2 regions of the Mesorhizobium sp. L48C026A00 genome follow, and region 2 is predicted to be linked to the other one. Evidence: predicted binding sites of a transcription regulator. Region 2 holds the regulator's gene; the other holds the start of a gene.
The links. The regulator PhoB, encoded in region 2, activates phosphate uptake and scavenging genes when phosphate is short. The targets are predictions, from matches to a motif close to TGTCATNNANCTGTCAT.

Region 1 (15,973 bases), on a different contig from region 2:
GAGCAGCGCCTGGTTGGCAACGGTGCCGAGCGTCGAAATGGCCCCGCTGGCGACTGCCGGGTCGGTCGCATCAGCCTCGATCAGGATTTGCGGCTGGTCGCCGCGCTCGACTCGCCGGGCAAAGTCGGCGGGAATGGTGACGACAAAGGCGACGTCGCCACGCGCCATCAGGAATTCCGCCTCGGCGGCATTTTGCGCGACATGGTCGAAGCGGTAGTAGCCGGTGGTCTGCAGCGCCGAAACCATGGCTCGCGTATAGGGATCGCTGCTCATCGCCACCAGGGCGGCCGGCAGGCTCTTTGGATCGTTGTTGATGGCATAGCCAAACAGCACCAGCTGCATTAGCGGCACGCCCAGCATCATGGCGAAGGTGATGCGGTCGCGCCGCATCTGGATGAACTCCTTGATCAGCAGCGCGCCGAGCCTGGCGAAGGAAAAGACGCTGTTTATCCCGTTTTTCATCCCATATTGTCCTTCGAGCCGGACATGAACTGGATGAACACATCCTCCAGGCTGGTCTCGCCCGGCGTCACCGTGACGCCCTTGTGGTCTTTCTCGACATCGGCGAGCGCAGCCTGAAGCGCCGTCTTGTCGGAGCCGACGACGTGCAGCGTCGCGCCAAACGGCGCCACCTGGTCGACACCGGACCGGCCGCTGAGTGCGGCAGCGACCTGGTCGAGGCGCGGACCCTGCACAACGAAGGTCGTCAGCCCGGCATTCCTGACCACCTCGTCGACCGTGCCGGTGGCCAGCATCCTGCCGTAGGAGATGTAGCCGATGCGATGGCAGCGCTCGGCCTCGTCCATATAGTGGGTGGAGACCAGCACGGTCAGCCCGCCGCTGGCCAGCCGATGGATCTCGTCCCAGAATTCACGCCGCGCCTTCGGATCGACGCCCGCCGTCGGCTCGTCGAGCAGCAGCAATCTGGGCTTGTGCATGATGCAGGCGGCCAGCGCCAGCCGCTGCTTCCAGCCACCGGACAGCGTGCCGGCCAACTGGTCCTTGCGCGAGGTGAGGCCAAGATCCGCCAGCGTCCTGGCGACATGCTCGTTGAGCGGCTTCAACCCATAGAGCCGCGCTACGAATTCCAGGTTTTCGGCGATGGTCAAATCCTCGTAGAACGAGAATTTCTGGGTCATATAGCCGACTTCGCGCTTGATCCTCAGACTGTCGGTGCGGATGTCGAAGCCGAGCACCGTGCCTTCGCCCTCATCCGGCGTCAGCAGGCCGCACATGATGCGGATGGTCGTCGTCTTGCCAGAGCCGTTGGGGCCGAGGAAGCCGACGATCTCGCCCTCGGCCACCGTCATCGTCACATGGTCGACGACGGTCTTGTCACCAAAACGCTTGACCAGGCCGTGGACGTCGATGACGTTCATTTGCCGATATCCGCCAGTTCGACATCAACGATCTGCCCCGGTTGCAGCGCGCCGGCGTCGCCCTCCGGCCGCGCCTCGACCAGATAGACCAGCTTCTGCCGGGTCTCGAGCGAGTAGATCACCGGCGGCGTGAATTCCGGGTCCGGCGACACGTAGCTGACGCGAGCCTTCACGTCCGGCCCGCAGCCGTCGCAATGGACGTTGAGCAGCGTGCCGACTTCCACCGACGAGAACGCGCTTTCCGGCACATAGACGCTGAGCTTCACCGCGCCGTCCGGCAGAATCGAAATGACCGGCGCGGTCGGCCCGGCGGTGTCGCCGGGATAGCGGATCACATCGTTGATGCGGCCGGGCGAAGGCGCCGCCAGCACACGCTTCGACAGCCGCCAGCGCGCCTGCTCCAGCGCCGATTGCGCCTGCCTGACCTGATTGTCGGCGGCCTTGATCGTCTCGGGCCGCGCCGGCAGGCCTCCGACAGCGAGATTGGCTTCCGCCTGGCCGAGCTGCGCGTTGGCAGTTTCCAGCGACGCCGAAGCCGTATCATAATCGGCCTGGGTGCCGGTGCCGCGTTTGAACAAATCGCTGGCGCGGGTGTATCTGCGTTTGGCGTCGGCGGCTTGCGCCTTGGCCATGTCGACCTGCGCCTTGAGCACCTCAATCTCTTCCGGCCGCTTGCCGACCTGCAGGTCGGCAAGTTGCGCCTGGGCCTGGGCAAGGGCCGCCTCGGCTTGCGCGACGGCTATTTTTGCGTCGGCGCTTTCCAGCGTCACCACTGGCGTGCCCGGCGCGACGCGATCGCCGCGCTTGACCGAAATCGTCTCGACCTGCGCCACCTCGATCGGCGCGAGCAGCACATAGTCGCCCTCGACATAGCCGACGGCGAGCGGCGCCGCCGGTGCGCAGGTGCTGAAAAGCAGGGCGGCGAGCGGCACAGAGCAGAGGAAACTCATGATCTACGATCCTTCCGGTCGGTTAAGTGACGCCGAGCCAAAATCGCGCCGAGATTATCCGTCACTGCCGCCGCGATCTTGGTGGCCTCGGCGTCGCCGATCGCGCGCCAGCCCATGCGGCGCATCACCGCCTCGCGGCCGATGCGGAAATAGACGACCTGGCCGATCAGCGTGAAAACGGTGAGTCGGGTAGCCTCGCTTTCGGCCGCCTCGCCCGTCGCCTGCTCCCAGATCAGGCAGAGCCGGCGATGCGTCGGCTCGAACACGCCGTCATAGATGCGGTCGAGTGCCGCCGTCGGATGCGACAGCTCACGCAGGACAAACTGCACGATCTCGCCGGCCTCCGGCCTTGCCACGATGAAAGCCACCATCCGCTCCAGCGCGGTGAACAGTTGTGCCCGCGCCGCTTCGGCGTCGCCCGTTTCTGGTTCGCCCGTTTCTGATTCGCTTGAGCCCTGCAGATTGCCGATCGCCTGGCCGGCAATGGTCTGGATCGTGTCGACGATATAGTCGGCCGCAGCGGTGCGAAGCCCTTCCTTGCCGCCGAAATGATAGGCGATCGAGCCGATATTGGCCCTGGCCTCAGCCGCGATCTCGCGCGTCGAGGTGCCGTCAAAACCCTGGCGTCCGAACAGCTTCAGCGCTGCGCGAACAAGTGCCGCGCGCGTCATCTCGGCGGGGGATGCCTCGCGGCGCGGAATTTTGGCGTTTGTCGGTTTGCCCATGATCCGCAGTTTAATCAATCGAATGATTAAAGTCAAGCCTTGCCGATCTCCACCTGTCGATCTCCACCTTGCCATCTCCATCCGCACGCGCTTTAGTGTGGAGCCATGGTCAAGGAAATCGAGCGCAAGTTCCTCGTCTCCGGCGATGGCTGGCGGGATCTGATCGAAGCGGACATCCGCATTCGCCAGTTCTATCTCGTTGCCGCGCCCGACCGCTCGGTCCGCGTGCGTATCAGCGACGGCGCCTCGGCAAAGCTGACGCTCAAATTCGGCAGCAAGGCCCGCGAACGCGACGAATTCGAATATCCGATCCTTCTGGCGGATGCGGAAGAGATGCTGGCCTTCGCAATCGGTCGTGTCATCGAGAAGACACGCCACCATGTTAGGCATCGCGGCCATCTCTATGAAGTCGATGTCTTCGGCGGGATGCTCAGCGGTCTGGTGGTCGCCGAGCTTGAGACGCCGCAGGACGTGCAGGGCGAAATGCTGCCAGATTGGCTCGGCCGCGAAGTCACCGGCGAGCACAGGTTCTACAACGCGTCGCTCGCCCTCGAGGGGATTCCGGAGATCGCCGCATGAGCTATCGCATCGATCCGCGCCTGCCGTTGACCGGCGAGGTCAGGCGCATCCTCGCTGAGGAGATCGGCAAGGCGCTCGTCCATCTGGACGCGGCGCATGACAGGCCGGAGCAGGCGCTGCACAAATGCCGCAGGCGGCTGAAGAAGGTGCGTGCCTTGCTGCGCCTGGTCCGTCCCGGAGACGAAACATTTTGCAGTACCGAGAACCAATGGTACCGAGAGGTGGCTGCCCTGCTTGCCGGCCCGCGCGAGGCGACCGCGCTGGTTGAAACCATCGACCGGCTGGCAAAAAACTTTCCCGAGCAAAGCGCCGGCGGCGGTCTCGATGCCGTTCGCGACACGCTGGTGGCGCGCCAGCACCAATTGCATGGTGGAGTTGGCCTCGGCGCCGCGATAGCTGCCGCGACTGCCGCTTGCGAGGATGGCATCAGCCGCATCGATACTCTGGTCTTGCCCGACCAGCCCGAACAGGCCGCCGATGTGCTTGCCGAAGGCGCCCGCATCACTCTGCGTCGCGCCAGAAAGGCGCTGGACAAGGCGGGCTCCCGCGGTGATGCCGACGATTTCCATGATCTGCGCAAGGCGGCAAAGACTCACGGCATGCATCTGTCGCTGCTTGGAAGGCTGTGGCCGACGCCGATCAAGGCACGGCGCAAGGCGGTCGACGAACTTGGCGAAAAGCTGGGCGAACTGCATGATGTGTTCGTCTTGCGCACGCTTCTCGAGGCCCACGACCGGCCGCTCGGCTCTCCCCAGGAAACGCGACTGCTGAGCAAGCTGTTGAAGCGCTCGGAGAAAAGCCTGAAAAAGACCTGTCTTGCGGCGGCAGCCGATCTGTTCGGCGACAGGCCCAGGCGCTCGACAAAAAAACTCGCGCGCAAGGCGCGCACCGATCTGGCCGCCGCGCCGCACGAAGACGCCAGCGCGCCCGGCGCCGCTGCCTGACGCGGTGCTTGCGTCCGTCCGACATCGCTGACGATGAGGAGAGGGTTAGACCTCTCCCGGCGCGGCATTCTTCAACTGCGCTCGCGCGTCCCTGATCGAGGCGGCGTATGTCACCAGCGGCCGTTTGACGCCGTGGTTGATCAGCATGCGGCGTGTCTGCGGCGACGCGCCTGATATGATGAAGCGCACGCCGGCGCGCCTCGCCTTGTGGGCAGCGCTCTCGATGACGTTGGCCGCCGTTGAATCGAAGAATGGCACGGCCGAGCAGTCGAGGATGAAGTTCTTGCGCTGGTCGGCGATGCGGTCCAGCACCGTGGCGACGGTCGAGGCGGCGCCGAAGAAGAAGGCGCCGGAAATCCGGTAGACGACGGTGTCGGCATCGCTGGCCTCGCTGGAATCGTATGCGCTGGCGGCGCCGGTTCTGTCGGCGACATCGTCCTGCACCAGTCCCTGATCCGGCTCAACCGCAATGCTCTTGGCCATGCGGTCGATGAACAGGATCGAGCCCAGCGCGAAGCCGACGACGATGCCTTCGGTGAGATCACGGAAGATGACGATCAGGAAAGTCGCCATCAGCACCAGCGCGTCGCCGCGCGAGGCACGCAGCAGCGTGGCAAAGGCCTGCTTCTCGAACATGTTCCAGCACACCACCGCCAGCACGCCGGCAAGGGCTGCAAGCGGGATGTAGCTGGCCAGCGGCGCCGCCACCAGCATCAGGGCAAGCAGGAGGGCCGAGTGGATCATGCCCGAGACCGGTCCATGCGCGCCGGCTCGCACATTGGTCGCGGTGCGGGCTAGGGTGCCGGTGGTGCAGATGCCGCCGAACAGGGCGGACGCGATGTTGGCGAAGCCTTGCGCCACGAGTTCGCAGTTGGAGCGGTGCCGCCTTCCTGTCATGCCGTCGGCGACCACCGCCGACAGCAGCGATTCGATCGCGCCGAGCAGCGCAAAGGCTAGGGCGTCCGGCAGGACGTCGATCATCCTGCCGAAGCTGATCGGCGGAAAGGCCGGCATTTGCAGGCTGCGCGGGATACCGCCGAAGCGCGTGCCGATCGTTTCGGCAGGCAGAGAAAACAGCGCCACGACAAGCGACGCCAGACCGATGGCGATCAGCATGGCGGGCCATTTCGGCCGCCACCGTTTCATCAGGGCAATGGCGACGATGGTCAGCAGAGCGACGAAGGTGGCGGCGAGATTGATCGTGCCGGCCGCCTCGCCGATCGCCATCAGCTTCGGCACCAGCGGTCCAGGTTCTTTGCCGGCGAGTTTTAGCCCGAACAGCTCGACGATCTGGCCGGAGAAGATGATGATGGCGATGCCGGCGGTGAAGCCGACGGTCACCGGATAAGGAATGAATTTGATGTAGGTGCCAAGCCTGAGGTAGCCGATGACGAGCAGCAAGACGCCGGCCATCATCGTCGCCAGCAGCAACCCGTCGACGCCGACCCGTGCCACGGTTGCCGCCATCAGCACGATAAAGGCGCCCGCCGGCCCGCCGATCTGGAAACGGCTGCCGCCCAGAGCCGAGACGAGGAAACCGCCAATGATGGAAGTGTAGAGCCCGCGCTCCGGAGACACGCCCGATGCGATCGCGATCGCCATCGACAGCGGCAGCGCCACGATGGCCACGGTCAGTCCGGCGATGGCATCGGCCTTGAAGTGCTCTGATGTGTAGCCTTCGCGCAGCACCGTCGCCAGCTTCGGCGTGAACAGTTCGGAAAATGTCGGCTGCGCCGGTTGATGAATTGCCCGCTGGGTTCGATGCATGGACTGCCTTCCGCTCCTGATGCATGCCAAAAAGTGCACAGCGGCCACGCATAAAACCAAGCAGGCGGCGGGATCGTCGGCAGGACTGTCGGCGGTCGCCGTCGCGACTCTATTTCGGCTCAGCCTGGCGGGTTCTGCGGCACGACCGGCTTGAGGCGCACCCCCCTGCCGCCGCGCTCGCTGGCCTGGTTCTCGCCGATCAGCTCCACGCCGGCCCGGTCGAGGGCCTGGATGACCTTCATCAGCGTATCGACCACGCCCCTGACCACGCCGTCGCTCGCTTCCATGCGCTGAATGGTTGGAAGCGAAACCCCGGCGCGCTCGGCGAGCGTCTTCTGATCGATGCCGGCCAGAGCCCTTGCGGCGCGCATCTGCGCGGCAGTGATCATCGGCTAAAAACCCCCGTCTGAGTCTGCATTCCATGTATAATACCATTATTGTGATGGTTCAAGCATCATCATGCGCATGTCAGACGTGTGCACACCAGGCCGTTTGCATCTTGGCGAGCCTGCGCGCCCGCTGGGCCAGCACGCCCCAGCCGCCGCAACTTAGAGGAGAATTGGCGCAGCGTCGTTCGGAACGGGCGGTTCAGGCGCCGGCGGTCTGCCCGCGCCATCGCTGGAAGGCCCATGCGACCAGCCAGCACAGCATCGCCCAGGCGAAGCCGGCGCACCAGCCGGCCAGCACGTCCGATGGCCAATGAACGCCGAGATAGACGCGGCTGATGCCGACGAGCAGTGCTGTCAGCACGGCAAGTGCCAGCACATAGATCTTGGTCGTTCGCCCAGGCAGGAAACGCGACGCCATGCTGCCCAGCGTCAAATATGTCACCGCCGACAGCATCGCATGGCCGCTTGGAAACGAAAGCGTCGCCACGTCGGCGAGATGCGAGACCAGGTCGGGGCGCGGCCGATCGATTCCGAGCTTCAGCGTGCTCGACAGGGCCTGCCCGCCCGCCACCGCGACGAAGACCAGAAACGCTGCTCCCGGCTTGTGGATCAGCAGCAGATAGACGATCACCGCCACTGTGATCAGCCCGAGCACGATGGCGCTGCCGAGGCTGGTAATGTCGCGCATCGCCCCTTCCAGCCATGGCGGTCCGATCGGATTGTCGGGCTGGCCCGCTTCACGGAAGGCGAGCATGATTTCCGTGTCGAAGGCGTGCGGCGTGGTGTCCCGCGCCACCTCCATCAGTTCCTCGAACCCCCACAGCCCGCCGGCGATGACCAGACCGGACAAAAGCACCGGGAATTCGATCCAGTTGAGCAGCTTGCTTGCAGTATTCTTCATCGACCCAATCGTCCTACAGCGCCGCGCGTCCTTTTGGACGCGCACAGGACGCTGTAGCACTTTGATTTGGCGCATGATCCCCAGCGAAAATCGTTTCCGATTTTCGGGGTCATGCGCAACTACAGTTTTTGCAGATAGGGTCCGAGCGTGATCAGCGCCACCGCTGCGACGGCGAGCACGATGCCGGTCGCCTGCAACGAATTGACGCGCTCGCCGAAGAACACCAGTGCCACCACGTTCACCGACACCAGTTGGATCACCGCCGACAGGCTGAACGACACCGACATGCCGAATTCACGGATCAGCCTCAGCATGATCAGATTGCCCGCTGAATAGAGCGCCAGAGTCAGAAGAATCTTGCCGAGGCTCGGCGCCAGCCCCCATTGCTTGGCCGCCGTCGCCGCCAGCAGGAAGATCACTGTCGAAATGCCGAGCTGCCCCAGTCCCCAGAAACTCACTTTTTTGTTCCTCCCGACGCCGTGCTTGCGCGCCTGCCGCAGATCTTGTTTCGGAAGCGTCGGTCGCGGTCAAGCGGCCTGATCAAAGACATGAAATCGGGCTGGAAATTGGTCGGCAACGTCATCAAACTGTGATCTGCTGGCGATACGCGGTCAGTCAAGCAACACGCTCCAGCCATCCTAAAGAGCCAGAGGCACGCCCCCATGACTGAACATCGCCCCGACGCCCATTTCCGCACCAGCCTGCTCGAGGAAAACGATGGGCCAGGAAACAATCCCACTGACAACCAGACGATGGGCGAAATCATCGCCGCGCGATTCTCGCGCCGTGGTTTTCTGCAGGGATCGCTCGCGGCAACCGCCATCGCCGCCACCGTCAGCCCGCTCGCGCTGATCCTCGCCGACGATGCCCGCGCCGGCGGCGGCTCGGTCTTCAGTTTCGACGAGGTCGAGGCAGGCGTCGACGACAAGCACCATGTCGCTGCCGGCTACGACGCCGACGTGCTGTTGCGCTGGGGCGATCCGCTGTTTGCCGATTCGCCGGAATTCGATCCGACAAAACAGTCGGCGCAGGCCCAGGAAAGACAGTTTGGCTACAATAACGACTATGTCGGCTATATCCCGATCGACGGCTCGGCCGAGCATGGCCTGCTGGTGGTCAACCACGAATACACCAATCCGCATCTGATGTTCCCGGGCCTTGTCACCATCGTCGATGGGGAGGCCAAGCAGGCGCCGCTGAGCAAGGAACAGGTCGACGTCGAGATGGCCGCGCATGGCGGCACCATCGTCGAGATCCGCAAGGCATCAGGCAAATGGCAGGTGGTGCGCGACGGCAAGCTCAACCGCCGCATCACCGCCAACACCGAGATGGCACTGTCCGGCCCCGTCGCCGGCCACGACCGCGTCAAGACCAGTGCCGATCCGACCGGCACGAAGGTCATCGGCACTGTCAACAATTGTGCCGGCGGCGTCACGCCCTGGGGCACCTACGTCATGGCCGAGGAAAACATACACGGCTATTTCTCGGGCGAGCTGCCGGAAGGCCACAAGGAAGCCACCAACTACAAGCGCCTGGGTATTCCCGAAGGCGCCTATGAATGGGCTGCGCATTACGATCGCTTCGACATCGGCAAGGAGGCGAACGAGCCGAATCGCTTCGGCTGGATTGTTGAGGTCGACGTCAACGATCCGACCTCGGTGCCGAGGAAGCGCACTGCCATGGGCCGCTTCAAGCATGAGGGCGCTGAATCGATCGTCGCCAAGGATGGCCGTGTCGTTTTCTATCTCGGCGACGACGAACGCTTCGACTATGTCTATAAATTCGTCACGGCCGGCAAGTTCAACGCCGAGGACCGCGCCGCCAACATGGATCTCCTCGACGACGGCACGCTCTACGTCGCCAAATTCGCCGAAGACGGGTCGATCGAATGGCTGCCCATCGTCTTCGGCCAGGGCCCGCTGACGGCGGAGAACGGCTTTGCCAGCCAGGCCGACGTGCTGATCGAGACGCGCCGTGCCGCCGATCTGCTCGGTGCCACCAAGATGGATCGCCCCGAGGACATCCAGCCCAATCCGACGACTGGCAAGGTCTACGTCATGCTGACCAACAATTCGAAGCGCAAGACGGACCAGGTCGACGCCGCCAATCCGCGCGCCGAAAACGCCTTCGGCCATATCATCGAGATCGTCGAGGACGGTGGCGATTTCACTGCCGCCAAGGGCAAGTGGGAAGTGCTGTTGAAATGCGGCGATCCCTCAGTGGCCGAAGTTGGCGCCACCTTCTCGACCGCAACCACCGCCAATGGCTGGTTCGGCATGCCGGATAATTGCGCCATCGATTCGGCCGGCCGGCTTTGGGTCTCGACCGATGGCCAGGGCCCGAAGGCCACCGGCCGCACCGATGGCCTGTGGGCGGTCGACACCGAAGGCGAGGCGCGGGCGACCTCGAAACTGTTCTTCCGCGTGCCGATCGGCGCCGAAATGTGCGGCCCGCTATTCACGCCCGACGACCAGACCGCCTTCGTCGCGGTTCAGCATCCGGCCGATGGCGGCGAAGACTGGGAGGCTTTTGGCCGTCCCTCTTACTACGAGGACCCGTCGACCCGCTGGCCTGACTTCAAGCCCGATATGCCGGTGCGGCCGTCGGTCGTCGCCATCACCAAACAGGGCGGTGGCAAGATCGCGGTCTGAATCGCCGCAAGGCGCTAGCAGCGCCAAGGAAGGATTTCGTCGATACGAAATCCTTCCTTTTCCTGATGCGCGGGAATGCGCCTGATGGGCTCATTCGGCGCGCTGAACCACGGCCACGTTCATCATGCTTCTCAACCTGAAGCCAATGGACTCGTATAATCCTATGGCCGTGGTGTTGCTGGCATAGGCGTGGAGATAGGGAACTTCGCCGCGCGCCGCTATCCGGTTTGCCACGAACAGCGACAGCAGCCTGCCCAGGCCACCGCCTCGAAATTCCGGATGTGAGCACACCCCGCTAAGTTCGGTATAGCCGGGTTGCTTCATGCGTTCGCCGGCCATCGCCGCAAGTCGGCCCTCGATCTTCACACCCCAAAAATCGCCGAGGCTCAAGGCTTCGAGCGTGAATGGGCCGGGCTTGGTCACCAATGCCAAGGCGAGCATCTCAGCTGCATCGTCCCGCGTCAGACGTTGCACGCGCTCGTCGGAGACCATCTGCAATGGCCGCTCGGCAATCATCTGAACCCCGGGCGCGGTCGAAGTCGCCGAAAGTTCCGCGGGCAGAGCAATGGCGTCCACCTGAAGCAGGATCGCACTCTCGCCTGGGGAGACAAGTTTTCCGAGCGCCTGCAGGCTTTCCGCATCGTCCGCGGCACTGGCAGCGAAGGGAGCTATCGAGGGCCGATACCGCATGGCGAGGTCGTCACCTTGCGCGAAGGCGTGGTGTCGCGTCCGAAGCGCGCTCCACACGGGACGGTCAAGCAGGTGTTTCATTGCGCGGCATCTTCCGGCTTCTTTACACGACGGTCGAGAGGCGCCGCGGCGAGGCCGTCCTCGATGGCGGCCAGCTGATCAAGAAGCGGCCCAGAAAGATCCGCGCACAGATCCGCGACGGCATTCTCGATGCGCGGCCAGACGTCGTGCTTTGCAATATCGACCAGCCGCTGGCCGCGCAGGGTAAGGCAGACAATCCTGCGCCGCTGGTCATCATCCGATGGACTGACCTCGACCAGTCCCAATTCGGCCAGAAGCGACACGCTCCGCGTTACACCTGGCTGCGCGACCCCGAGGGATTGCGCCAGTTCCCCGACTGGCAGCGGGCCCAGCCTGTCGAGCGCAGCCAGCAGCGGGTATTGGCTCGACTGAACCGGCACATCGAGGCAGTCGAGCAGGCGCTGCGTATCCGCCTGCAATTGCTCGCCAATACGCTTCAGCCTGCTGCCCAGGCACAGGAAGCCAAGGGACCTTATGACGTCTTCCATAATCAACCTGCCAGGCAATTGATAACATGATATATAACGTTATATGGAAATCAAGCGCCGCCATCGCACGGCCGCTTTCAAGCGTCGTCACCAGATTTGGTCGTCTTGGGTCGGGAACATCGCTCGGATGCTGGCGCTGCGTCGCCTGGGCAGGCCGTTCAGTCAGTTCCGCAGCCGGTAGCCGGTCCTGAAAATCCACGCGACGATCGCTATGCAGATAAGCAGGAAAACCACGGTCATGCCGAGGCTGATGCCGATCGAGACGTCGGACTTGCCGTAGAAACTCCAGCGAAAGCCGCTGACCAGATAAAGGACAGGGTTGAACAGCGTCACCGTGCGCCAGGTGCCGGGCAGCATGTCGATCGAATAGAAGCTGCCGCCAAGGAAGGTAAGCGGCGTGATGATCAGCAGCGGCACCAGCTGCAGCTGCTCGAAGCTCTTCGCCCAGATGCCGATGATGAACCCGAACAGGCTGAAGGTCACCGACGTCAGCACCAGGAAGGAGAGCATCCAGAACGGATGCTCGATGGTCAGCGGCACGAACAGCGACGCGGTCCCCAGGATGATCAGGCCGAGTATGATCGACTTGGTCGCCGCACCCCCGACATAAGCGATGATGATCTCCAGATAGGACACCGGCGCCGACAGCAGCTCGTAGATCGAGCCGACGAATTTCGGGAAATAGATGGCGAAGGAGGCGTTGGAGATCGACTGCGTCAGCAGCGACAGCATGATCAGCCCCGGCACGATAAAGGCGCCGTAGCTGATGCCGTCGATCTCGGTGATGCGCGAGCCGATGGCCGAGCCGAAGACGACGAAATAGAGCGATGTCGAGATGACCGGCGAGACAATGCTCTGCAGCACGGTCCGAAAGGCGCGCGCCATTTCCAGTTTGTAGATCGCCCAGACGGCTCGCAGGTTCATGCGCCCTTCCTCACCAGGTTGACGAAGATCTCCTCGAGCGAGCTGTTTTGCGTGTCGATATCGCGGAACTGGATGCCGGCCGTCTCAAGGTCGCGCAGCAGCGAGGCGACGCCCGGCCGCTCGCTCTGGTTGTCATAGGTGTAAGTCAGTCGATCACCGTCCGGCGAAAGCTCCAAAGCGTAGCGCGACAATTTCTCGGGTATGGTGGCGAGCGGGCTGCGCAATTCCAGCAACAGCCGTTTGCGGCCGAGTGTGCGCATCAGTTGCACCTTGTCCTCAACCAGCACGATCTCACCGCGATTGATGACGCCGACGCGGTCGGCCATCGCCTCGGCCTCCTCGATATAGTGCGTGGTCAGGATGATGGTGACGCCATCCTCGCGCAGCCGGCGCACCATCGCCCACATGTCCTGACGCAGCTCGACGTCGACGCCGGCTGTCGGCTCGTCGAGGAACAGCACCCTCGGTTCGTGCGACAGCGCCTTGGCGATCATCAGCCGCCGCTTCATGCCGCCGGACAGGGTGATCGCCTTGGCGTCCTTCTTGTCCCACAACGACAGGTCGCGCAGCACTTTCTCGACAAAGGCGTGATTGGCCGGCTTGCCGAACAGGCCGCGGCTGTAGTTGACCGTCGCCCACACGCTCTCGAACGCGTCGATGGTCAGTTCCTGCGGCACCAGCCCGATGAGGCTGCGTGCGGCGCGATAATCCCGGCTGATGTCGTGGCCGTCGACGCTGACCGTGCCCGACGAGCGGTTGACGATACCGCAGACGATCGAGATCAGCGTCGTCTTGCCGGCGCCGTTCGGCCCGAGCAGCGCAAAAATCTCGCCGCGCTCGATATCGAGGTTGATCTCCTTCAGCGCTTTGAAACCGGTGGCGTAGGTCTTGGTGACCCCGGAAATGGAAATGATCGATGGCATGGTTGAAAAACGGCTGCTTGAAAGGAGGTCTGTTGATTTTAGTCCGCTGAATGTCGGTGCGCGCGGCCGGAAGTCAATGGCACTCCTGACATTCTGGACATCGGCGCATCCACCGCTGCCGCAGTCCTGCGGCGTTCCGCCTCGCGTGACGCCACGCCGCTTTGACCGCCTGGCGCATCCGGCCTATCTTCCCTGACACAGCAGCAGCCGGAGCCCGCCATGGACCCGCTCATCCTTTCGCGCATCCAGTTCGGCGCCAACATCTCGTTCCATATCCTGTTTCCGGCTATCACCATCGCGCTTGGCTGGATGCTGCTGTTCTTCAAGCTTCGCTACAACGCCACCGGCGATACCGCCTGGATGCGCGCCTATTTCACCTGGGTGAAGGTGTTCGCGCTGTCCTTTGCCATGGGCGTGGTTTCGGGCGTCACCATGAGCTTCCAGTTCGGCACCAACTGGCCGGGCTACATGGAAATCGTCGGCAACATCGCCGGCCCGCTGCTCGCCTATGAGATACTCACCGCCTTCTTCCTCGAGGCGGCGTTCCTCGGCATCATGCTGTTCGGCTTCCGCCGCGTTTCCAACCGCATCCACACGCTGGCAACCGTGCTGGTGGCCGGCGGCACCACCCTGTCCGCCTTCTGGATCATCGCGCTCAATTCATGGATGCAGACGCCGGTCGGCTTCGAGATGCGCGACGGCGTAGCCCACGCTACCGACTGGTGGGCGATCGTCTTCAACCCGTCCATGCCCTACCGGCTCGTCCACATGCTGCTTGCCTCCGGCCTGACGGTTTCGTTCCTGATCGCCGGCCTGTCGGCGCTGCGCTATCTCTATGGCGACCGTTCGGAATCGATGTGGAAAGCCTTGCGCACCGGTGTCTTCACCGCGGCGGTCCTGATCCCCATCCAAATCTTCGCCGGCGACCAGCATGGCCTCAACACGCTCGAGCATCAGCCGCAGAAGGTCGCCGCCATGGAGGCCAACTGGAACACCGGCCCCAACGTGCCGCTGGTCCTTTTCGCGCTTCCCGACGAGGCGGCAAGGGAGAACAAATTCGAGCTCACCATCCCCGATGGCGCCAGCCTCATCCTCAGGCACAGCGCCAGCGGTGTCGTGCCGGGGCTGAACGACTATGCCGGCAACCACCCGCCGGTGTTCCCGGTGTTCTGGGCTTTTCGCATCATGGTCGGCACCGGCGTCCTGATGCTGGTCGTCTCCTGGTCGGCCGCCTTTTTCCTCAAGCGCCGGCACAGCCTGCCGAGACCGCTGGCGCTGGTGATGGTGCCGATGGCGCTGTCCGGCTGGCTGGCGACACTGGCCGGCTGGTACACCACCGAGATCGGCCGCCAACCGTGGCTGGTCACCGGCGTGCTGAAGACTGTCGATGCCGTCGGCCCGGTCGCCGGCAGCCAGGTCGCGCTGTCGCTCGCGGTTTATCTCATCCTCTATGCGCTGCTTCTGATCGCCTATCTCGGCGTGCTGGTCTATTTGGCGCTGAAGGCGGCGAAGGACGGCGATGCCTCGCCGCTGCCGGGCGTTCTCGACGCGCCGCTGTCGCAGCCGGCGGCGAAATAGGAGAACGGCGATGACCCTCGACTGGCCGACATTGCTCCCCCTCATCTTCGCCGGCCTGATGGGCCTTGCCATCCTGATCTACGTCATCCTCGACGGCTTTGATCTCGGTATCGGCATCCTGTTCGCAGCCGCCGGAGACGCCGAGCAGGACACGATGATCGCCGCAATAGGCCCGTTCTGGGACGCCAACGAGACCTGGCTGGTGCTGGCCGTTGGCCTGCTGCTGGTCGCCTTCCCGCTGGCGCACGGCACCATCCTCACCGCGCTCTACATTCCGGTCTTCCTGCTCCTTGTCGGCCTGATCCTGCGCGGCGTTGCCTTCGATTTCCGGGCCAAGGTGCCGGCCGGTCACAAGCATCGCTGGAACCGCATCTTCTTCCTGGGCTCGGTCATCGCTTCGCTGGCGCAGGGCTACATGCTGGGGATCTATGTGCTGGGCCTTGATGTCGGCCCCGGCGGCATGGCCTTCGGCGCGCTGGTGGCGCTCTGCCTTGCCGCCGCCTATGCGGCGATGGGCGCGGCCTGGGTCATCTACAAGACGGAAGGCGAATTGCAGAAGAAGGCGGTGCTATGGCTGCGCCGGGCGCTGGTGCTGACCGCGCTCGGCATGGTCGCCGTGTCGCTGGCCACGCCGCTCGCCAGTCCGCGCATCTTCGACAAATGGTTCGTCTGGCCGGCCATGCTCTATTTGTCGCCGCTGCCGGTCCTGTCGGCGGTGCTGTTCGCATGGCTGTGGCGGCAGACCTTCCATCTCCCCAGGGCCGGCGACCGCCATGCGCTGACGCCGTTCCTGACGCTGGCCGCCATCTTCACGCTGGGCTTTGCCGGCCTCGCCTGGTCGTTCTATCCCTTCGTCGTGCCCGACAGGCTGACCATCTGGCAGGCGGCGTCCGCGCCGGAAAGCCTCGCCATCATCCTGGCCGGCACGGTGGTGGTGCTGCCCATCATCATTTTCTATTCGTTTTATGCCTACCGCGTCTTCGGCGGCAAGGCGACGGATCTGA
Region 2 (15,973 bases):
GATGGTGAACAGCCATGCCTTGAGATTGGTGCCCGGCTCGAAGCTCTCATGCTTGTCCCACGCCTTCACCAGCGTTTCCTGGACCAGATCGTCGGCCTTGTCGGCGTTTTGCGTCAACGACACGGCAAAGGCCCGCAGGCTCGGAATCGAGGCGAGCAGATCCGTCTTGAAGCTCTGGGAGACGGCCGCCATGCCTCAGTCCTTTTTCCGTGCAGGTTGGGCCTGTTCCAACTGGCTGAGCAATTGGGCGAAACGATCCGGCACGCTGTCGGAGACCAGCTCGTCGTAATATTGTTTGAGTTTGCGGCCGATTTCCGAGTTTGGCCCGAGCGGGTCGCCGGAAGCAGCCCGGCGCCTGTTCTTTGCAGCGCCAGCCGTGTTGTCTTTCCTCATGTCGTCATTTCGCCCTTTGTTCCCAGCACCCTGCCGCCCTTCAATACGCGACGCAAAGCAGCCGGCCCCCTCGTCTGGTTGCCCGTCCCGATCTCAAACGCCTTCCGCTTACATTAGTTCCAACCCCTCGGAACTTTTTCGGAAAGCCGGCGTTTATGCTTTCAGGGTTTATTCTCGGGGCTTGTCATTAGCTTGGCCTGCAATCTATGCAATTACGTCAGAGGGAGACGTCTATCATGAGCCTATCCGCAACCATCGCTCCACACCTGCCGTTCCTGCGCCGCTTTTCGCGGGCCGTCTCCGGATCGCAGGAGAGTGGTGACGCGCTGGTCGCCGCGATGCTCGAGGCCATCATCGCCGACGTCGACATCTTTCCAAACGCGTCGAATGACCGCATCGCGCTCTACAAGGTCTTCGCCAGGCTATTCACCTCGGTCGCCATCCGCGTTCCGCAGGAACACCCGCAGTCGGCGTGGGAACAGCGCGCCGCCGCCAATCTGAACGCGATCTCACCCCGCCCCCGCCAGGCCTTCCTGCTGGTCGCCGTCGAAGGTTTCAGCGAAGACGAGGCGGCGGAGATCCTCGACGTCGACGATCAGGAGTTCTCCGAGCTTCTTGCCGAGGCCAGCAACGAGATTTCCCGCCAGGTGGCAACCGATGTGCTGATCATCGAGGACGAGCCGCTGATCGCCATGGACATCGAGCAAATGGTCGAGAGCCTGGGGCATCGCGTTGTCGGAACGGCGCGTACCCATGCCGAGGCGGTGGCGATGTTCGCCAAGACGCGGCCGAAGATGGTGCTGGCCGACATCCAGCTTGCCGACGGCAGCTCGGGCATCGAAGCGGTCAACGAGATCCTGTCGACCACCCCGGTGCCGGTGATCTTCATCACCGCTTTTCCCGAGCGCCTGCTGACCGGCGAGCGGCCGGAGCCGGCCTTCCTCGTCACCAAGCCGTTCAATCCGGAGATGGTCAAGGCCCTGATCAGCCAGGCGCTGTTCTTCGATCGGCACGCGAAAGCCGCTGCATAGGCCGGGCAGCCCGGCCCTGAGCGGCCCTTTCCACAGTTCCTCCGATCGCCCGTTTTCCACAGATGAATAACGCTGGCCGCTTGCGGCCGGCACACGCCACTTGCAACTCACCTGCACATGACGATCCAATTCGAGCGGGAAAGCTTTCCGGGGCTCGTCTTTTTCGGGAAATGCTGGAACAAACGGCAGCGAAAGACGTTTTTGGCATACTATTTGAAGGAGATGGACCATGCTTTACTGGGCCCTCGTATTTCTCGTCGTCGCGATCATTGCAGGCGCTCTTGGCTTCGGCGGCATTGCCGGCACCTCGGCTGGTATAGCGCAGATCTTGTTTTTCATCTTTCTCGCTTTCCTGATCATTTCGCTTATTGCGGGCTTGTTCAAACGCGCGTCGTGAACTGCGATCGAACACTGGGAGCCGCACCCCTCAAGCGGTTTCCAGCTACCGCCGGGCGGTGTCCTTAGCAGGACGTCGCTCGGCGGACTCTTTTTGGAACCCAATTTTCCGTCAGCCGTTCAGCCTGCATTGGGCGGGTGAAGTGACCGATGCAATCCAGAGCTGGAGACATGAAAGACAGCGGACGGAGCGATGAGATCATCGCTTTGCAGTCCGCTGAGAGTGGAATGCAGGTTGGCCGGGCCCTTCTCCATGCACTGCACAATGCCGGTATTTCGGTTCTCTATCAGGATCGCGAGATGAAAACCGTCTGGGCCCGCAACATGCGCCCGCCCTGGATTGCCGACACGGGGATTTCCGGCACGGGGGTTTCCGACACGGGGGGTTCCGACACGGGCGACGGCATCGGCATCCTGCCGCTTGCGCAGGAGGAGCGCATCGGCGCGGCCAAACGCAAGGTCGTCGCATCCGGCAATCCGGAACATCTTGAGTTCAGCATTCCGGCCGACGATGGCGTCCGCTGGTTCCAAATATGGGTGGACGCGGATCATGACGACGGCGGTGCCGTGCAGGGCGTCGTCACCACCATGGTCGAAACGACCGAGCAGAAACGTCGCGAGCAAACCCTGAAGACGCTGCTGCGCGAGGTCAGCCACCGTTCGAAGAACCTTTTGGCGATCATCCAGAGCATCGCCACCCAGACCAGCCGTTATTCGGACACGCTCAGTGATTTCCTGACGCGCTTTCGCGGCCGGCTGCAGTCGCTTGCCTCATCCCAGGACCTGGTGACCTCGTCCAACTGGCGGGGAGCGGCACTGCGCGAACTGGTGTCCGGCCAGGTCGGCCGCTATGGCGCCGACCCTGTGCGCAGCCTGCGTTTTCGCGGTGCAAACCCATACCTCAATCCCAATGCGGCCCTGCATATCGGCTTGGCCATGCACGAGCTTGCCGTCAATTCTGTCAGCTACGGCGCTCTGTCGCGAGCCGACGGCTTCGTCGAGGTGACGGCCGATCTGACGGCCGCTGCCGCTGGCGAGACCGCGCTGTCGCTGACATGGGCCGAGGCCATCGGAGCCAATGACAATCAGCCCAGCGAGAAGCGCTTTGGCAGCGTCGCGCTCGAGCGCGTCGTGCCTGCATCGTTGAACGGCACGGCGAAACTTGAAATCAGCGGGGATCGTCTCGAGTACCATCTCGTCGTTCCTCGCAGCAATTTCGAGACGGATTGAACGGGCAACAGCCGAGCCCAAGAGAGGTGGCCGAGGGGGGTTGGGGCCAAGAGGGGTGGGGATTGATACCAGCCGCGCCGGCTTTAACCATCTGTTCACCATAAGGTTCGATGCTGTTTTTCTCAGGCACCACTCCGCACGACGTTTTCGATCGTAGTTTGCTGCGCACTACAGGAGAAATGGCTTTGACGGTTGCCGACATCAACAGGCTGGAACAGGCCGCACGCGTTTCGATGAGCGGGTTTCAGGATATCGAAGCATCCGCAATGCGGTCGCCCCGTGATTCCCTGCCGATTCCCGGCCTCGCCGCAATCGGGCTAGCTGCAGTGGTCGTCCTGGCCGCCGCGTTCCAGTTGGTCTGATGCATTCGCGCAGAAGCAGGCCCCTCGGGCCTGAACCAAGGGTGTGCAGTGGTTTTGCGATAACAATTTTAAGCAAAGCGTCGGACGCAAAGCGGCCGGCGGCTCGTGCTTGCCTGATGTCGGCCTGTTCTCCATGGTCGCGCGGGCCTGTATCGCCGGAACTTTGGCGGATGTGGCCCGTTCTATGGCGGGAGGACCGTCGCCATGGAACATATCGCTGCCGTGCTGCTGGTCATCGGCTGTTCGAACACGATGACCGAGTGCCGCGAACTGCCCGTATCGGTGAGCGTTTTCGAAACCGCTCAGGAGTGCACCGCGGCGCGTCCGTTTGCCATGGGCGATGTGCAGGGTCAGGCTCCGCGCATCATTGCCAAATGCCTTTCCGTCGATCCGGCACTTGAGGATGACTACGACCGGATCGTCTGGAACGTACGCCCGGACGGCACCCTCGACGCTTCCGTGGAGATTTCCGACCTCGAGCTTGCCTCGAGCGGCGCGCGCCCCGAAAAAGATTCTCTTAGCCAACAATGAAATCGAGCAGGGCAAAACACTTTTTCGCGTGATAAATGACGGGCGGAGCTACAAGTGAGGACAAAGGCGAGGAGTGACCCTATGCGGAAGATGATTATTGCCATGGTTGCCGCAATCGCGGTCAGCGGTTGCAGCACCACCGAACAGGATGTCGGCATCGGCGCCGGTGTCGGCGCTCTGGCCGGCGGCCTGATTGACGGCGGCAAGGGTGCGCTGGTGGGCGCAGCCATCGGTGCCGGTACCGGCCTGCTGGTGCGCAACCTGCGCAATGGCTATTGCCAGTACCGCGACAACCGTGGACGTCTGTTTACGGCGCGCTGCTGATCCGTTTCAAACGCAAGAGGCATTGGAAGCGGAGACCGGACGAGCCGGTCTCTGTTTACTTGGACGCTGTATTTTGGGACGCTGTATTTGGCACGCTGTATTTGGGGCGCTGCATTTGGGCGCCTTTGAAATCGGTCGGTTTGCGGCAGTGTTTCAGTCCGACAGCGGGATCCTGATTTCCACGCTTAGCCCGCTATCGTGAAAATCGCGATTGATCGTACCGCGCAATTCGCGCGTCACGTTCAGATCGATCAGCTTGGTGCCAAAACCTGTTTTGACCGGTGGTTCGAGCTTCTTCTTGCCGGCTTCGCGCCAGTTGAGAACCAGCGTTCGGTCGCTCCTGTGGCCTTCGACCGACCAGTCGACCTTGAGCGACCAGTCGCCGTTCCTGGTAATGGCCGAATTGCCGGTTTCGCCATATTTTAGCGCGTTCGTCGCCAGTTCGTGAAAGGTCAGGCCGAGCGCTTGCGTCGTCGTCTCGTCGAGCAACACCTCTGGCCCCGACAATATCCCGTCGGGAAGCTCCTTGCCGAACACCTGGCCAAGCTCGATGCGCAAGAGATCGCCAAGATCGGCCTTCTGCCAGCGCGAGCGCGTCAGCATGTCCTGGGACGCCGCCATCGCTTGCAGCCGAGCCGAAAAAGAGGACGAGAACTCGTGGACGTCGGTGGCGTGCGACGCCGTCTGGCGCGCAATCGCCAGCACCCGCGTGATCGAGTTCTTGATGCGGTGCTTCATCTCCTGCAGCATCAGGTCTTTTTCGAGCAGGCTTTTTTCCGTCGTCTCATGAAGCAGCGAGACCGCGTCATAGGCCCGCTCCTGATAGCGGGCCACCAGCGCGATGGTGCCCGCGAGCAGCAGCCCGAACAGGCCGAGCATCACCGGAATGGCGCGCGAGGACGGTTGCGAGAAGGCGCTTGTCGGCCTGAACAGGACGGTCCATGGACGTCCGGCGATGGTGAGTTCGCGAGAAACCAGTAACCTGTCGCCGAAGCCCGACGCCGGCGGCGTTTCCGACTGGAACAAAAGATGGTCGGCATCCACCTTGCCGTCATAGATTTCGATGTTGACCGGCAGCAGCGGCGTCCGGCTGAGCGCGGTCTGGAACAGGTCGCGGGCGCGGAACGCCGCATAAAGCAAGCCTGTTGTCGAGGATCTGGACGCATCGATGCCGTCCGCCGCGGTTTCGATGTTGAGCCGCACGAAGACCAGGAAGCCGGTGAAGGTCTGCGCAGCACCTGTTTCCTGGCCTAGCTGCACGCGCCCGCTCGCGTGCTGCTGGTTGTCGGCCATCGCCCTTTCGATCGCCTCGCGCCGCACCGGTTCGGTGAACATGTCGTAGCCGATCCCGGATTGATTGGAAGGGTCCAGCGGCTCGAACAGCGTGATGGGCGCACGCCATGGCAGCGTCGTCGTGGCCGGATAGATCGCATCGCTGACGCCATAGTCGTGCAGGATGGCACGCTCGACCGCTGCCTCGTCGCCGGCTCTCACCAGCCGGAGAAAGCCGATGCCGCGCAGGCCAGCGAAATTGTCGTTGATACCCAGCGCATCGAAGAACGCCTTGAACTCGCCCCGCGAAATGTCACCATTGCGAGCCTCGAACAGCGCATGTGTCGATCGCAGCAGTGACAGATGCAGGTCGATGCGGCTATCGATCCGGTTGAGGGCGTCGTCCGCCGTCGCCTCGAATTTGATGCGCGCCGCTTCCTGGGTGGCGAAATAGGCGAATCCCGCCATTGTCAGGCTGATCAGCGCGACGGCAATGAACGCGACGATCGGGAAGAACTTCTTCAAATTGCTGCTGCGACCCATGGTTTCCCATCTTATGGGCAACTCCCCGTGGCAACACAATGGCGCGGCCAAACCATCATGACGGCTGGCATATCACATGACAGGTATTTGACGCTTCAGGCGGCGATCTTCAGCGCGCCTGGTCCCGGAATGGCGCCGGGCGGGCACTTGCCCAGAATGATCATGCCGAGCACCTCGTCCTGGGTGACGTCGCCGGTGCGCGCCGTTCCAACGACCCGGCCATTCTTCATGACGCAGACGCGGTCGGCAAGCTCGAAGACATCGTGGATGTCATGGCTGATCAGGAAGATGCCGATGCCGTCGGCCTTGAGCTGCATGACCAGTTCGCCGACCTGCGCCGTTTCCTGCGGTCCCAGCGCCGCCGTCGGCTCATCCATGATCAGGATGCGGGCGTTGAACAGGATGGCCCGCGCGATCGCCACCGACTGCCGCTGGCCGCCCGAAAGCTTGACCACCGGCTCCTTGAATCGCTGGAAGCGGGGATTGAGCCTGCCCATCACCTTGCGCGCCTCGGCCTCCATGGCGCCATCGTCGAGCGTGCCCCAGCCGGTCATCAGCTCGCGGCCGAGGAACAGGTTGGCGGCGGCGTCGACATTGTCGGCGAGCGCCAGCGTCTGGTAGATCGTCTCGATGCCGTATTTCTTGGCGTCGCGCGGATTGGCGATCGAAGCCTCCTCGCCATTGACGAAGATTTGGCCCGAATCGCGCTTGTAGGCGCCGGACAGGATCTTGATCAGCGTCGACTTTCCCGCACCGTTGTGGCCGAGCAGCGCCACGACCTCGCCCGGGAAAAGGTCGATCGACGCATCGTCGACGGCGTGAATGCCGCCGAAGGCAATCGAGATGTTGCGCATGTCGATCAGTGGCGTGGGAGCAGTCGTGTCAGCCATGATCGTCCCTTTCCATGGTTTTGCCGAGCATGATGTTGGACCGAAACGGATGTCCACTTTTCGCTGACGCGGACCTTCGGCTCGGGATCATGCTCAGACCCGCTTGCGGTAGACTGTGTCGAGCCAGACGGCGACGACCAGCACGGCGCCGACGACGACGCTCTGAAGCGGCGAATCGATGCCGAGCAATACCATGCCGGACTGCAGCGACTGCATCAGAAGCGCGCCCAGCATGGCGCCGAGCACAGTGCCGGAGCCGCCGGCCAGCGACGTGCCGCCGATGACGGCTGCTGCGATCACCAAGAGTTCGTCCAGCGTGCCCAGCGCATTGGTCGCCGCATTGAGGCGGGCCGAAGCAATTGCCGCGCTGATCGCGGCCAGAACGCCCATGATCATGAACACTTTCATGGTCACCCAGCGCGTGTTGATGCCGGCGAGTTCCGCCGCTTCCGGGTTGCCGCCGATGGCAAAGACGTAGCGGCCGAAACGGGTGCGCCGGGTGATGAAGGTCATGACGATGCCGACTGCGACCGCGATCAGCACCGGTATCGCGATGCCATGGGCGATGAACAGCCCGCCTTCGGGGATGGTGATGCCGTTCCGCTGGGCGTATTGGCGAACGATGCCGATCGGCCAGGGGTAGGAATTGGCGATCCAGACGGCGCCGAGGATGGCGGCGCAGGCGACAACACCAAGCAGGCTCTCCGCCCAGACCGGGCGCAACGGAAACTTGAAGCGCTTGCGCTGCGACCGGCCGTTGAGCAGCATCAAGGCGACGGCCACACAGGCGAGAATGCCGACGATCCAGCTCGCGGTCGCCCCGATCGAGCCACGCGGCCCGCCACCCATGAGCTGGAACGTGGCATCGAGCGGCGCGACGGTGCGCCCGCTCGTCATCAGCCACGCCATGCCGCGCCAGATCAGCAGGCCGCCCAGCGTCACGATGAAGGCCGGAACCTCGAGATAGGCGATGATGAAGCCCTGAAGCGCGCCGATCATGAGGCCGAGCACCACGCCGGCAGCCAGTGCGATGACCCATATCCAGGGATTTCCAAGCTGGAATCCCATGACGCGGATGAGGAATTCTGCCTGCGCAACGCCCATCACCATGCCGATGACGCCTTCGACGGAGCCGACCGAAAGATCGATGTTGCGCATCACGATGACCAGCACCATGCCGGTCGCCATGATCGCGACCGAGGAAGTTTGCACCGACAGGTTCCAGAGATTGCGCGGCGTGAGGAAAAGCCCACCCGACAGGATGTGGATTCCAACCCAGATGATCAGCAGCGCGCCGACCATGCCGAGCATGCGTATGTCGAGCTCGGTTGCCTTGAGGAAGCGGCCGAAGGGGCTGAGCTCGGATTCACGCGCCCGGTCAGCAACCGGCGTGTTGGAAATCGTGTCGGTCATGATGTCCTCCCACCGTTGCCGTCTGCCGCGGATGCCGGAAGCAGCTTAGAAATTACCCGCGAGACGCGGAAAAACAACTCTTTTGAAAAAAACGCCGCGGCGTGAAGCCGCGGCGTTTCAGGTTTTTTGGCGAAGGCGGATCAGTTGCAGACCGGGACGGTGCCCGCCGCCACGCCGGCGCAGACCTCTTCCTGCTTGATCCAGCCGGCGTCGATGACGACGTTGAGATTGTCCCTGGTGATGGCAATCGGCGTCAGGAACAGCGACTTGACGACATTGCCGCCCGGCGTGGTGAAATCCTTGACACCGGCAATGTCTGTCATCGGCTTGCCGTCGGCCAGCTGCGAGGCGATCTCGGCGGCGTTCTTGCCGAGCTCGCGCGCGTCTTTCCACACCGATACGGTCTGTGTGCCGAGCGCGATACGGTTCAGCGCGGCATGGTCGCCGTCCTGGCCCGAAACCGGGACGGATCCGGCCAGGCCTTGCGCCGTCAGCGCCGCGACGACGCCACCGGCGGTGCCGTCATTGGCGGCAACCACCGCATCGACCTTGTTGTCGTTGGCGGTCAGGAACTGTTCCATGTTCTTCTGGGCGTTGGCGGGAAGCCAGCCGTCCGTATAAGCCTCGCCGACATTCTTGATCTTGCCGCTGTCGATGGCATCCTTGAGCACTTCCATGGAGCCGGCGAACAGGAAATCGGCATTAGGGTCGGCGCCCGAGCCCTTGATGAAGACGTAATTGCCTTCCGGCGCCACCTTGAACACTTCGCGGGCCTGCATGCGGCCGACTTCCTGGTTGTCGAAGGTCAGATAGAAGACGTCCTTGTTCTCGATCAGCCGGTCATAGCCGACGACCGGAATGCCTTCGTCCAGCGCCTTCTGCACCGCCGGACCGATGGCCGAGGCATCCTGCGCAAGGATGATCAGCGCGTTGGCGCCCTGCGAGATCAGGCTTTCGACGTCGGTCAGCTGCTTGCCGGGATTGGACTGTGCGTCAGCGGAAATATACTTGTCGCCGGCGGCCTCGATCGCCGCTTTCATGGCGGCTTCGTCGGTCTTCCAACGCTCTTCCTGGAAGTTCGACCACGAAACGCCAATGACCTTGTCCTTGGCCTGCGCGACCGACGCGAGCGTCAGCGACATGGCGACCCCCGCCAGAATGGCGGCTGCGAATCTCTTCATGATATTCCTCCCTGCGCCGCGTAGGGCGCGACCAACTGGCCCGAAGGCCGGCACAAAGGCTCTATTTTTTCGAGCCTCGAAAAAATACTGGTCCAACGCCGAAGCACTGTCAACACCAATTCTGATGTCCTGTCGGGCTTTTTTTCGAGGCTCGGAATAAATAATGACAGCCCCTTCTGCTTCTGCCAGTATTTGTCCGACATACCGACGGCTTCCGATTCATGAGCGGCCGCGGCAATGAGGAGGAAACAAAAAATGTCGGTGGGAATCCGTCATGACGATCTGCGCCGGCGCAACCGGGCGATGGTGATTTCGGCCGTGCGCCGGGCAGGCCAGCCGTCGCGGACCGAGATCGCCGCGACCACCGGCCTCAGCCATTCGACCATATCGGCGATCTCTGCCGACCTGATCCAGGAAGGCATCCTGGCCGAGAGCAAGGCGAGCGAGACGGTTTCGCTGAAACGCGGCCGGCCGCAGGTCGGCCTCAGCCTCAATCCGCAAGCCGCTGCGGTGTTGGCCGTCGTGTTGTCGCTGAATTTCCTGTCGGTCGCCGTCATCGATTATGCCGGACAAGTGGTCGCCGAGGAACAGCGCCGGCTGGACACGCTGACCATGTCGCGTGACGCGCTGATCGACGAATGTGTCGCCATCGTCCGGCGCCGGCTCGAAGATCCCGACCTCGATGTCCAAAGCGTCGCCCGCATCGCGCTGGCGATCCAGGGCATCACCGATTCCCACGCGCGCGCCATGTTGTGGTCGCCGATCACGCCGCAGACGAACATCGCCTTCGCCGACATTCTGGAACGCGAGTTCGGCATCCCGGCCATCATGGAGAACGACTGCAACATGATGGCCGTGGCGCTGCGCTGGCGCCACCCGGATCGCTACCGCGACGATTTCATCGCCATCCTGCTCTCGCACGGCATCGGTATGGGGCTGGTGCTGAAGGGCGAGCTGTTCACCGGCACCCACTCCTCAGGCGGCGAATTCGGCCACATGATCCATCGGCCGGGCGGCGCGCTTTGCCGCTGCGGGCGGCGCGGCTGCATCGAGGCTTATGCCGGCAACTACGCCATCTGGCGCAACGCAAGGCTGTTGAGCGAGAACGCCGAGCCGGTCGCCGATGTCAGCGACGCCGACATGCGGGCCTTGGCGGCCCGGGCGCGCGAGATGGACGGACCGGAGCGGGAAGCCTACCGCAAGGCCGGCGAGGCGCTCGGCTTCGGGCTCGGCAGCCTGTTTGCGCTGATCGATCCGGCGCCGGTGGCCATGGTCGGCGCCAGCGCTGCCGCCTTCGACCTGATTGAGCCGGCGTTGCGCGAGGCTATCGCCCAGACCGCCGGCGGCCAGCATTCGGGTTCGATTTCCTTCGACACCGAGCCGAACGAGCTGCCGCTGATCCGCGAAGGCTGCGCCATGCGGGCGCTAAGCTTCGTCGATCAGGAGATTTTCGCGCCGAGCATCCAGGCACGAGCCGGCTCGGTCGGAAAGAACGTGGCTTGAAGGATTCCCGGGTCGCGACTTGGGGTGTGTTGAGATTCAGGTCAGGCCGAGTCGAGAATGGTGGGTTCCGAGAACCGGAGCGGAGCGTACTTTTGGGTACGTGAGCCCGCGCATGACCCCGAAATCGAGGTCGATTTCGGAAAGGTCGTGCGCAAAATCAAAGTTCTACAGCGTGCTTTGCGTGCCCAACAGGGCGCGCGGCGCTGTAGGTAAGCGCAGGTATCAGCCGTTCGCAGGCCGGCATCACCTGAATATCAGCACATCCCCTAGTCTTCCCTGATAGCATAGCCCGCGCCGCGGATGGTGCGGATGACATCGGGCATGCGACCATTGTTGACCGCCTTGCGCAACCGGCCGACATGGACGTCCACCGTGCGCTCGTCGATGTAGATCGTCTCGCCCCAGACATTGTCGAGCAACTGACTGCGCGAGAAGACCCGGCCGGGGTGGCGCATCATGAATTCGAGCAGCCGGAATTCGGTCGGCCCGAGCCGGATCTCGCTCTTCTTGCGATATACCCGGTGCGATTCACGATCGAGCATGATGTCGCCGACCTTGAGCACGCTGGACAGCACTTCCGGCTTGGCGCGGCGCAGCAGCGCCTTGACCCTGGCCATGAATTCCGGTGTCGAGAACGGCTTGACCAGATAGTCGTCGGCCCCGGTCGAAAGGCCGCGCACCCGGTCGCTCTCCTCGCCGCGCGCGGTCAGCATGATGATCGGCAGCCGCTCGGTTTCGGGGCGCACCCGAAGGCGCCGGCAAAGCTCGATGCCGGAAACCGCCGGCACCATCCAGTCGAGCACCAAAAGATCGGGCACGTTTTCCTGCAGCCGGATTTCGGCCTCGTCGCCGCGCGTCACCACCTCGACCTGATAGCCTTCGGATTCAAGATTGTAACGGAGGAGGACGCCCAGCGGCTCTTCATCCTCCACCACCATGATGCGCGGCGCGATCATCGGCCGGTCACTCCTGTCATGTCGCCGGCGCCGACATCGTCGTTTCGTCGAGCTTCGGGCGATCCGCCGGCAATTGCTGCCCGGTCACGACAAAGTAGGCGTTTTCGGCGATGTTGGTGACGTGATCGCCGATACGCTCGAGATTCTTGGCGCAGAACAGAAGGTGCGTGCAGGCGGTGATGTTGCGCGGATCCTCCATCATGTAGGTCAGGAGCTCGCGAAAAACCGCCGTGTATTTCACGTCGATCTTCTGGTCGTCGGCGCGCAGTTCCTTCAACGCGCCGGCATCGCGCGACACATAGTGCTCGACCACGCCGCGCAGCTGCACAAGAACGAGGTCCGCCATCGCGTCGATACCGTGCGACAGATTACGCGGCGTCGCGCTCTGCCCGACTGCGCTGACCCGCTTGGCTATGTTCTTGGCCAGATCGCCGATGCGCTCGAGATCGCCCGCCATGCGGATTGCGCCAACCACGGCGCGCAGATCCTGCGCCATCGGCTGCCGCTTGGCGATCAGCGTGATGGCGCTGTCATCGAGTTCGCGCTGCCTCGCATCCATGATGGCGTCGTCCGAGACGACGCGCTGCGCCATCGCATTGTCCGACGCAAGCAACGCGCGGATCGAGGCCGCGACCATTGCGGCGGCGAGCTCGTCCATGTCGCGGATCAGCCGGTCGATGTGCTCCAGTTCCTCGTCGAAAGATGCGACGGTGTGTTCACCCATGGTGCTGTCCTCGTGTTCGAAATTCGCCGGACCGCTCAGCCGAACCGGCCGGTGATGTAGTCCTGGGTGCGCTTGTCGTCGGGGTTGGTGAACATCTTGTCGGTCGCGCCCTCCTCGACCAGATAGCCGAGATGGAACATCGCCGTGCGTTGCGACACGCGCGCCGCCTGCTGCATCGAATGGGTGACGATGACGATCGTATAGTTCTGGCGCAGTTCGTCGATCAGTTCCTCGACGCGGGCGGTGGCGATCGGATCGAGCGCCGAACAGGGCTCGTCCATCAGGATCACTTCCGGCGACACCGCGATGGCGCGCGCGATGCACAGGCGCTGCTGCTGTCCGCCGGACAGTCCGGTACCCGACTCGAGCAGGCGATCCTTGACCTCGTTGAACAGGCCGGCCTTCTTCAGGCTCGATTCGACGATGCCGTCCAACTCAGCCTTGCTCCTGGCCAGGCCGTGGATGCGCGGACCGTAGGCGACGTTTTCGTAGATCGACTTCGGAAACGGATTCGGCTTCTGGAATACCATGCCGACGCGAGCTCGCAGCTCGACGACATCGATTTTCGGATCGTAGACGTCCTCGCCGTCGAGCGTGATCTTGCCGCTCACCCGCGCGATATCGATGGTGTCGTTCATTCGGTTCAGGCAACGCAGGAACGTCGACTTGCCGCAGCCCGATGGCCCGATCAACGCCGTCACCTGATGCTCGCGGACATCGAGATCGACGTCGAACAGAGCTCGCTTCTCGCCGTAGTGAACAGAGACCTTTTCGCCCTTCATCTTGATCGAAGGGGCGTTGGTTGCGCTGCTCAGTTTCTGCTCGACGCCGGCTTCCGTCATGATGTTCATATCCTCTACTCCTTACCAGCGCCGCTCGAAGCGCCTGCGCAGTATCACCGCGATGGCGTTCATGATGACCAAAAACACCAGCAAAATCAAAATCGCCGCCGAAGTCTTCTGCTGGAATCCCGCTTCCGGGAAATCCGCCCACATGAAAATCTGCACCGGCAGGATCGTCGCGGGATCGGTGAAGCCGCCGGGAATGTCGACGATGAAGGCGACCATGCCGATCATCAGCAACGGCGCGGTTTCGCCGAGCGCATGCGCCATTCCGAGGATGGTGCCGGTCATGATGCCCGGCATCGCCAGTGGCAGGACGTGATGGAATACGGTCTGGACCTTGGACGCTCCGATGCCAAGCGCCGCCTCGCGGATCGAAGGCGGCACGGCGCGCAGCGAAGCGCGCGAGGCGATAATGATGATCGGCAGGGTCATCAGCGCCAGCACCATGCCGCCGACCACCGGGGCTGAGCGCGGCATGCCGAAGAAATTCAGGAATACGGCAAGTCCAAGCAGGCCGAAGACGATCGAAGGCACCGCCGCCAGATTGTTGATATTCACTTCGATCATCGTCGTCAGCCGGTTCTTGGGCGCAAATTCCTCAAGATAGATCGCCGCTGAAACGCCGATCGGGAAGGCGATTGCGAGGGTTACGATCATGGTCAGGAACGATCCGACGACCGCGCCCCAGACACCAGCCAATTCCGGCTCGCGGCTTGCGCCGGTGAAGAAGAAGATCGAGTTGAACCGGCTTTCGATCAGGCCGGCGCTCTTCAGCGTGTCGAGCCAGACGATCACCTTGTCCGAAATCTTTCGCGATGCTTCCGGCGTCTCGATGACGCGCAGGAATGCCTGGCCGCTCGCGGCGGGCGCCGTGCTGTCCAGCGCCTCGATCACCGTGCCTTTTGCGATCACCGTGCCGTTGGCCGCAGACGACAGCGAGGTCAGCTTGACCGTGCCGCCATTGAACGCGACCAGCAGCGACGACGCGCCGCTCGTCAGCGTAAACATGCCGTTTTCGCCCTCGGTCGCACCATGGCCGCGCGCCAGCGCCAGCATGGCATCGTCGCCGAAGGTCAGATCGATGTCGCCGCTGGTTTCCGAAGGCGTGACGCTTGTCGAAATCGCTTCGTCCGAACCGACGTCGGCAAGCAAACCCTTGAGATAGAGGTCGGCAAAATCGTCAACTGGAACCGCATAGTCCACCGTTCCTCCGAGCATCCCCGGATCAGCCGCAATATCCTTGCGCAGGAACACGCCTGTGCCGGTGGAAATCAGCCCGCGCAGAAGGCGCTTGTCCTGGCGGCTCTTCACATCCGGAAATTTTGCCGTAAGCGCTTCCTGAGCGATGGCGTCGTAGTTCACTTCGTCGAGTTTCGCCGGGTCGACCTTGGCCGCTGAAAGATCGATCGGCAGCGTCACATAGTTCTGCCGCAGCGCCGGAATCGCCTGCGTGACGATCGTCGACAGGAGCAGCACAAGGAACAAGCCGGCCAACGCGACAGCTGCGGCGCCGAGCCATTTGAACCATTTTTCCGTGCGGTAGCGGCCCTTCAGCCGCGCCTTCGCGGCATCGTCGGTATGAACGCTGACCGGCCGTCCGACGCCGCCGAATGACGAGATCGCATCAGTCATATTGCTCTCGGTATTTCTGGACGACGCGCAAAGCGACGATGTTGAGGGTAAGCGTGATGCAGAACAGCACCAGGCCGAGTGCGAAGGCTGCAAGCGTCTTGGCGCTGTCGAACTCCTGGTCGCCCACAAGCAGTGTCACGATCTGCACGGTCACGGTGGTGACCGCTTCGAGCGGATTTGCCGTGAGGTTTGCCGCCAGCCCCGCCGCCATGACTACGATCATCGTTTCGCCGATTGCGCGGCTGACGGCAAGCAGCATCGCCGAAACGATGCCCGGAAGGGCAGCGGGAAGGACCACCTTGCGGATGGTTTCCGACTTGGTCGCGCCGAGGCCCGCGGAACCGTCTCTCAGGGATTGCGGAACGGCGTTGATCACATCGTCGGAAAGCGAGGAAACGAAGGGAATGATCATGATACCCATGACCACGCCTGCGGCGAGCGCGGATTCAGACGCGACGTTGAGGCCCAGGCTTTCGCCGATACCGCGGAAGTAGGGCGCAACCGTCAGCGCGGCGAAGAAGCCGTAGACGACGGTCGGAATGCCGGCGAGGATTTCCAGAACCGGCTTTGCGACCGCGCGGACGCTTTTGGAGGCGTAATCCGAAAGGTAGATCGCAGCCATCAGCCCGATAGGCGCAGCCACCAGCATGGCGATGAAGGTGATGAGCAACGTGCCGGCAAAGAGCGGCACCATGCCAAAAATGTCCTCGTTGACCGCCCCGGCCTCCGCTCCCGCGCCGGTGAAGG

Region 1: X738_RS68140 (PhoX family protein) is a predicted target of PhoB. The motif match lies at 8,212-8,228, and genes of this name have one in related genera.

The regions. Positions count from the first base shown of each region.
Region 1 covers NZ_AYWU01000019.1:14,533-30,505, forward strand. The annotation lists gene X738_RS68090 (ABC transporter permease) at 1-450, opposite strand, end outside; gene X738_RS68095 (ABC transporter ATP-binding protein) at 459-1,379, opposite strand; gene X738_RS68100 (HlyD family secretion protein) at 1,376-2,329, opposite strand; gene X738_RS68105 (CerR family C-terminal domain-containing protein) at 2,326-3,054, opposite strand; gene X738_RS68110 (CYTH domain-containing protein) at 3,160-3,633, shown strand; gene X738_RS68115 (CHAD domain-containing protein) at 3,630-4,577, shown strand; gene X738_RS68120 (SulP family inorganic anion transporter) at 4,623-6,344, opposite strand; gene X738_RS68125 (helix-turn-helix domain-containing protein) at 6,464-6,733, opposite strand; gene X738_RS68130 (phosphatase PAP2 family protein) at 6,933-7,634, opposite strand; gene X738_RS68135 (hypothetical protein) at 7,754-8,092, opposite strand; gene X738_RS68140 (PhoX family protein) at 8,297-10,285, shown strand; gene X738_RS68145 (GNAT family N-acetyltransferase) at 10,376-11,056, opposite strand; gene X738_RS68150 (MarR family winged helix-turn-helix transcriptional regulator) at 11,053-11,544, opposite strand; gene X738_RS68155 (ABC transporter permease) at 11,707-12,468, opposite strand; gene X738_RS68160 (ABC transporter ATP-binding protein) at 12,465-13,391, opposite strand; gene X738_RS68165 (hypothetical protein) at 13,378-13,587, shown strand; gene X738_RS68170 (cytochrome ubiquinol oxidase subunit I) at 13,611-14,969, shown strand; gene X738_RS68175 (cytochrome d ubiquinol oxidase subunit II) at 14,980-15,973, shown strand, end outside.
Region 2 covers NZ_AYWU01000002.1:84,538-100,510, reverse strand. The annotation lists gene X738_RS47590 (RNA polymerase sigma factor) at 1-192, opposite strand, end outside; gene X738_RS47585 (NepR family anti-sigma factor) at 196-393, opposite strand; gene X738_RS47580 (response regulator) at 630-1,424, shown strand; gene X738_RS81985 (DUF1328 domain-containing protein) at 1,654-1,821, shown strand; gene X738_RS47570 (sensor histidine kinase) at 1,971-3,050, shown strand; gene X738_RS85880 (hypothetical protein) at 3,161-3,412, shown strand; gene X738_RS47560 (hypothetical protein) at 3,617-3,943, shown strand; gene X738_RS47555 (YMGG-like glycine zipper-containing protein) at 4,025-4,267, shown strand; gene X738_RS47550 (CHASE domain-containing protein) at 4,421-6,064, opposite strand; gene X738_RS47545 (ATP-binding cassette domain-containing protein) at 6,178-6,972, opposite strand; gene X738_RS47540 (sugar ABC transporter permease) at 7,066-8,385, opposite strand; gene xylF (D-xylose ABC transporter substrate-binding protein) at 8,526-9,566, opposite strand; gene X738_RS47525 (ROK family protein) at 9,822-11,069, shown strand; gene phoB (phosphate regulon transcriptional regulator PhoB) at 11,336-12,025, opposite strand; gene phoU (phosphate signaling complex protein PhoU) at 12,042-12,749, opposite strand; gene pstB (phosphate ABC transporter ATP-binding protein PstB) at 12,785-13,600, opposite strand; gene pstA (phosphate ABC transporter permease PstA) at 13,613-15,226, opposite strand; gene pstC (phosphate ABC transporter permease subunit PstC) at 15,219-15,973, opposite strand, start outside.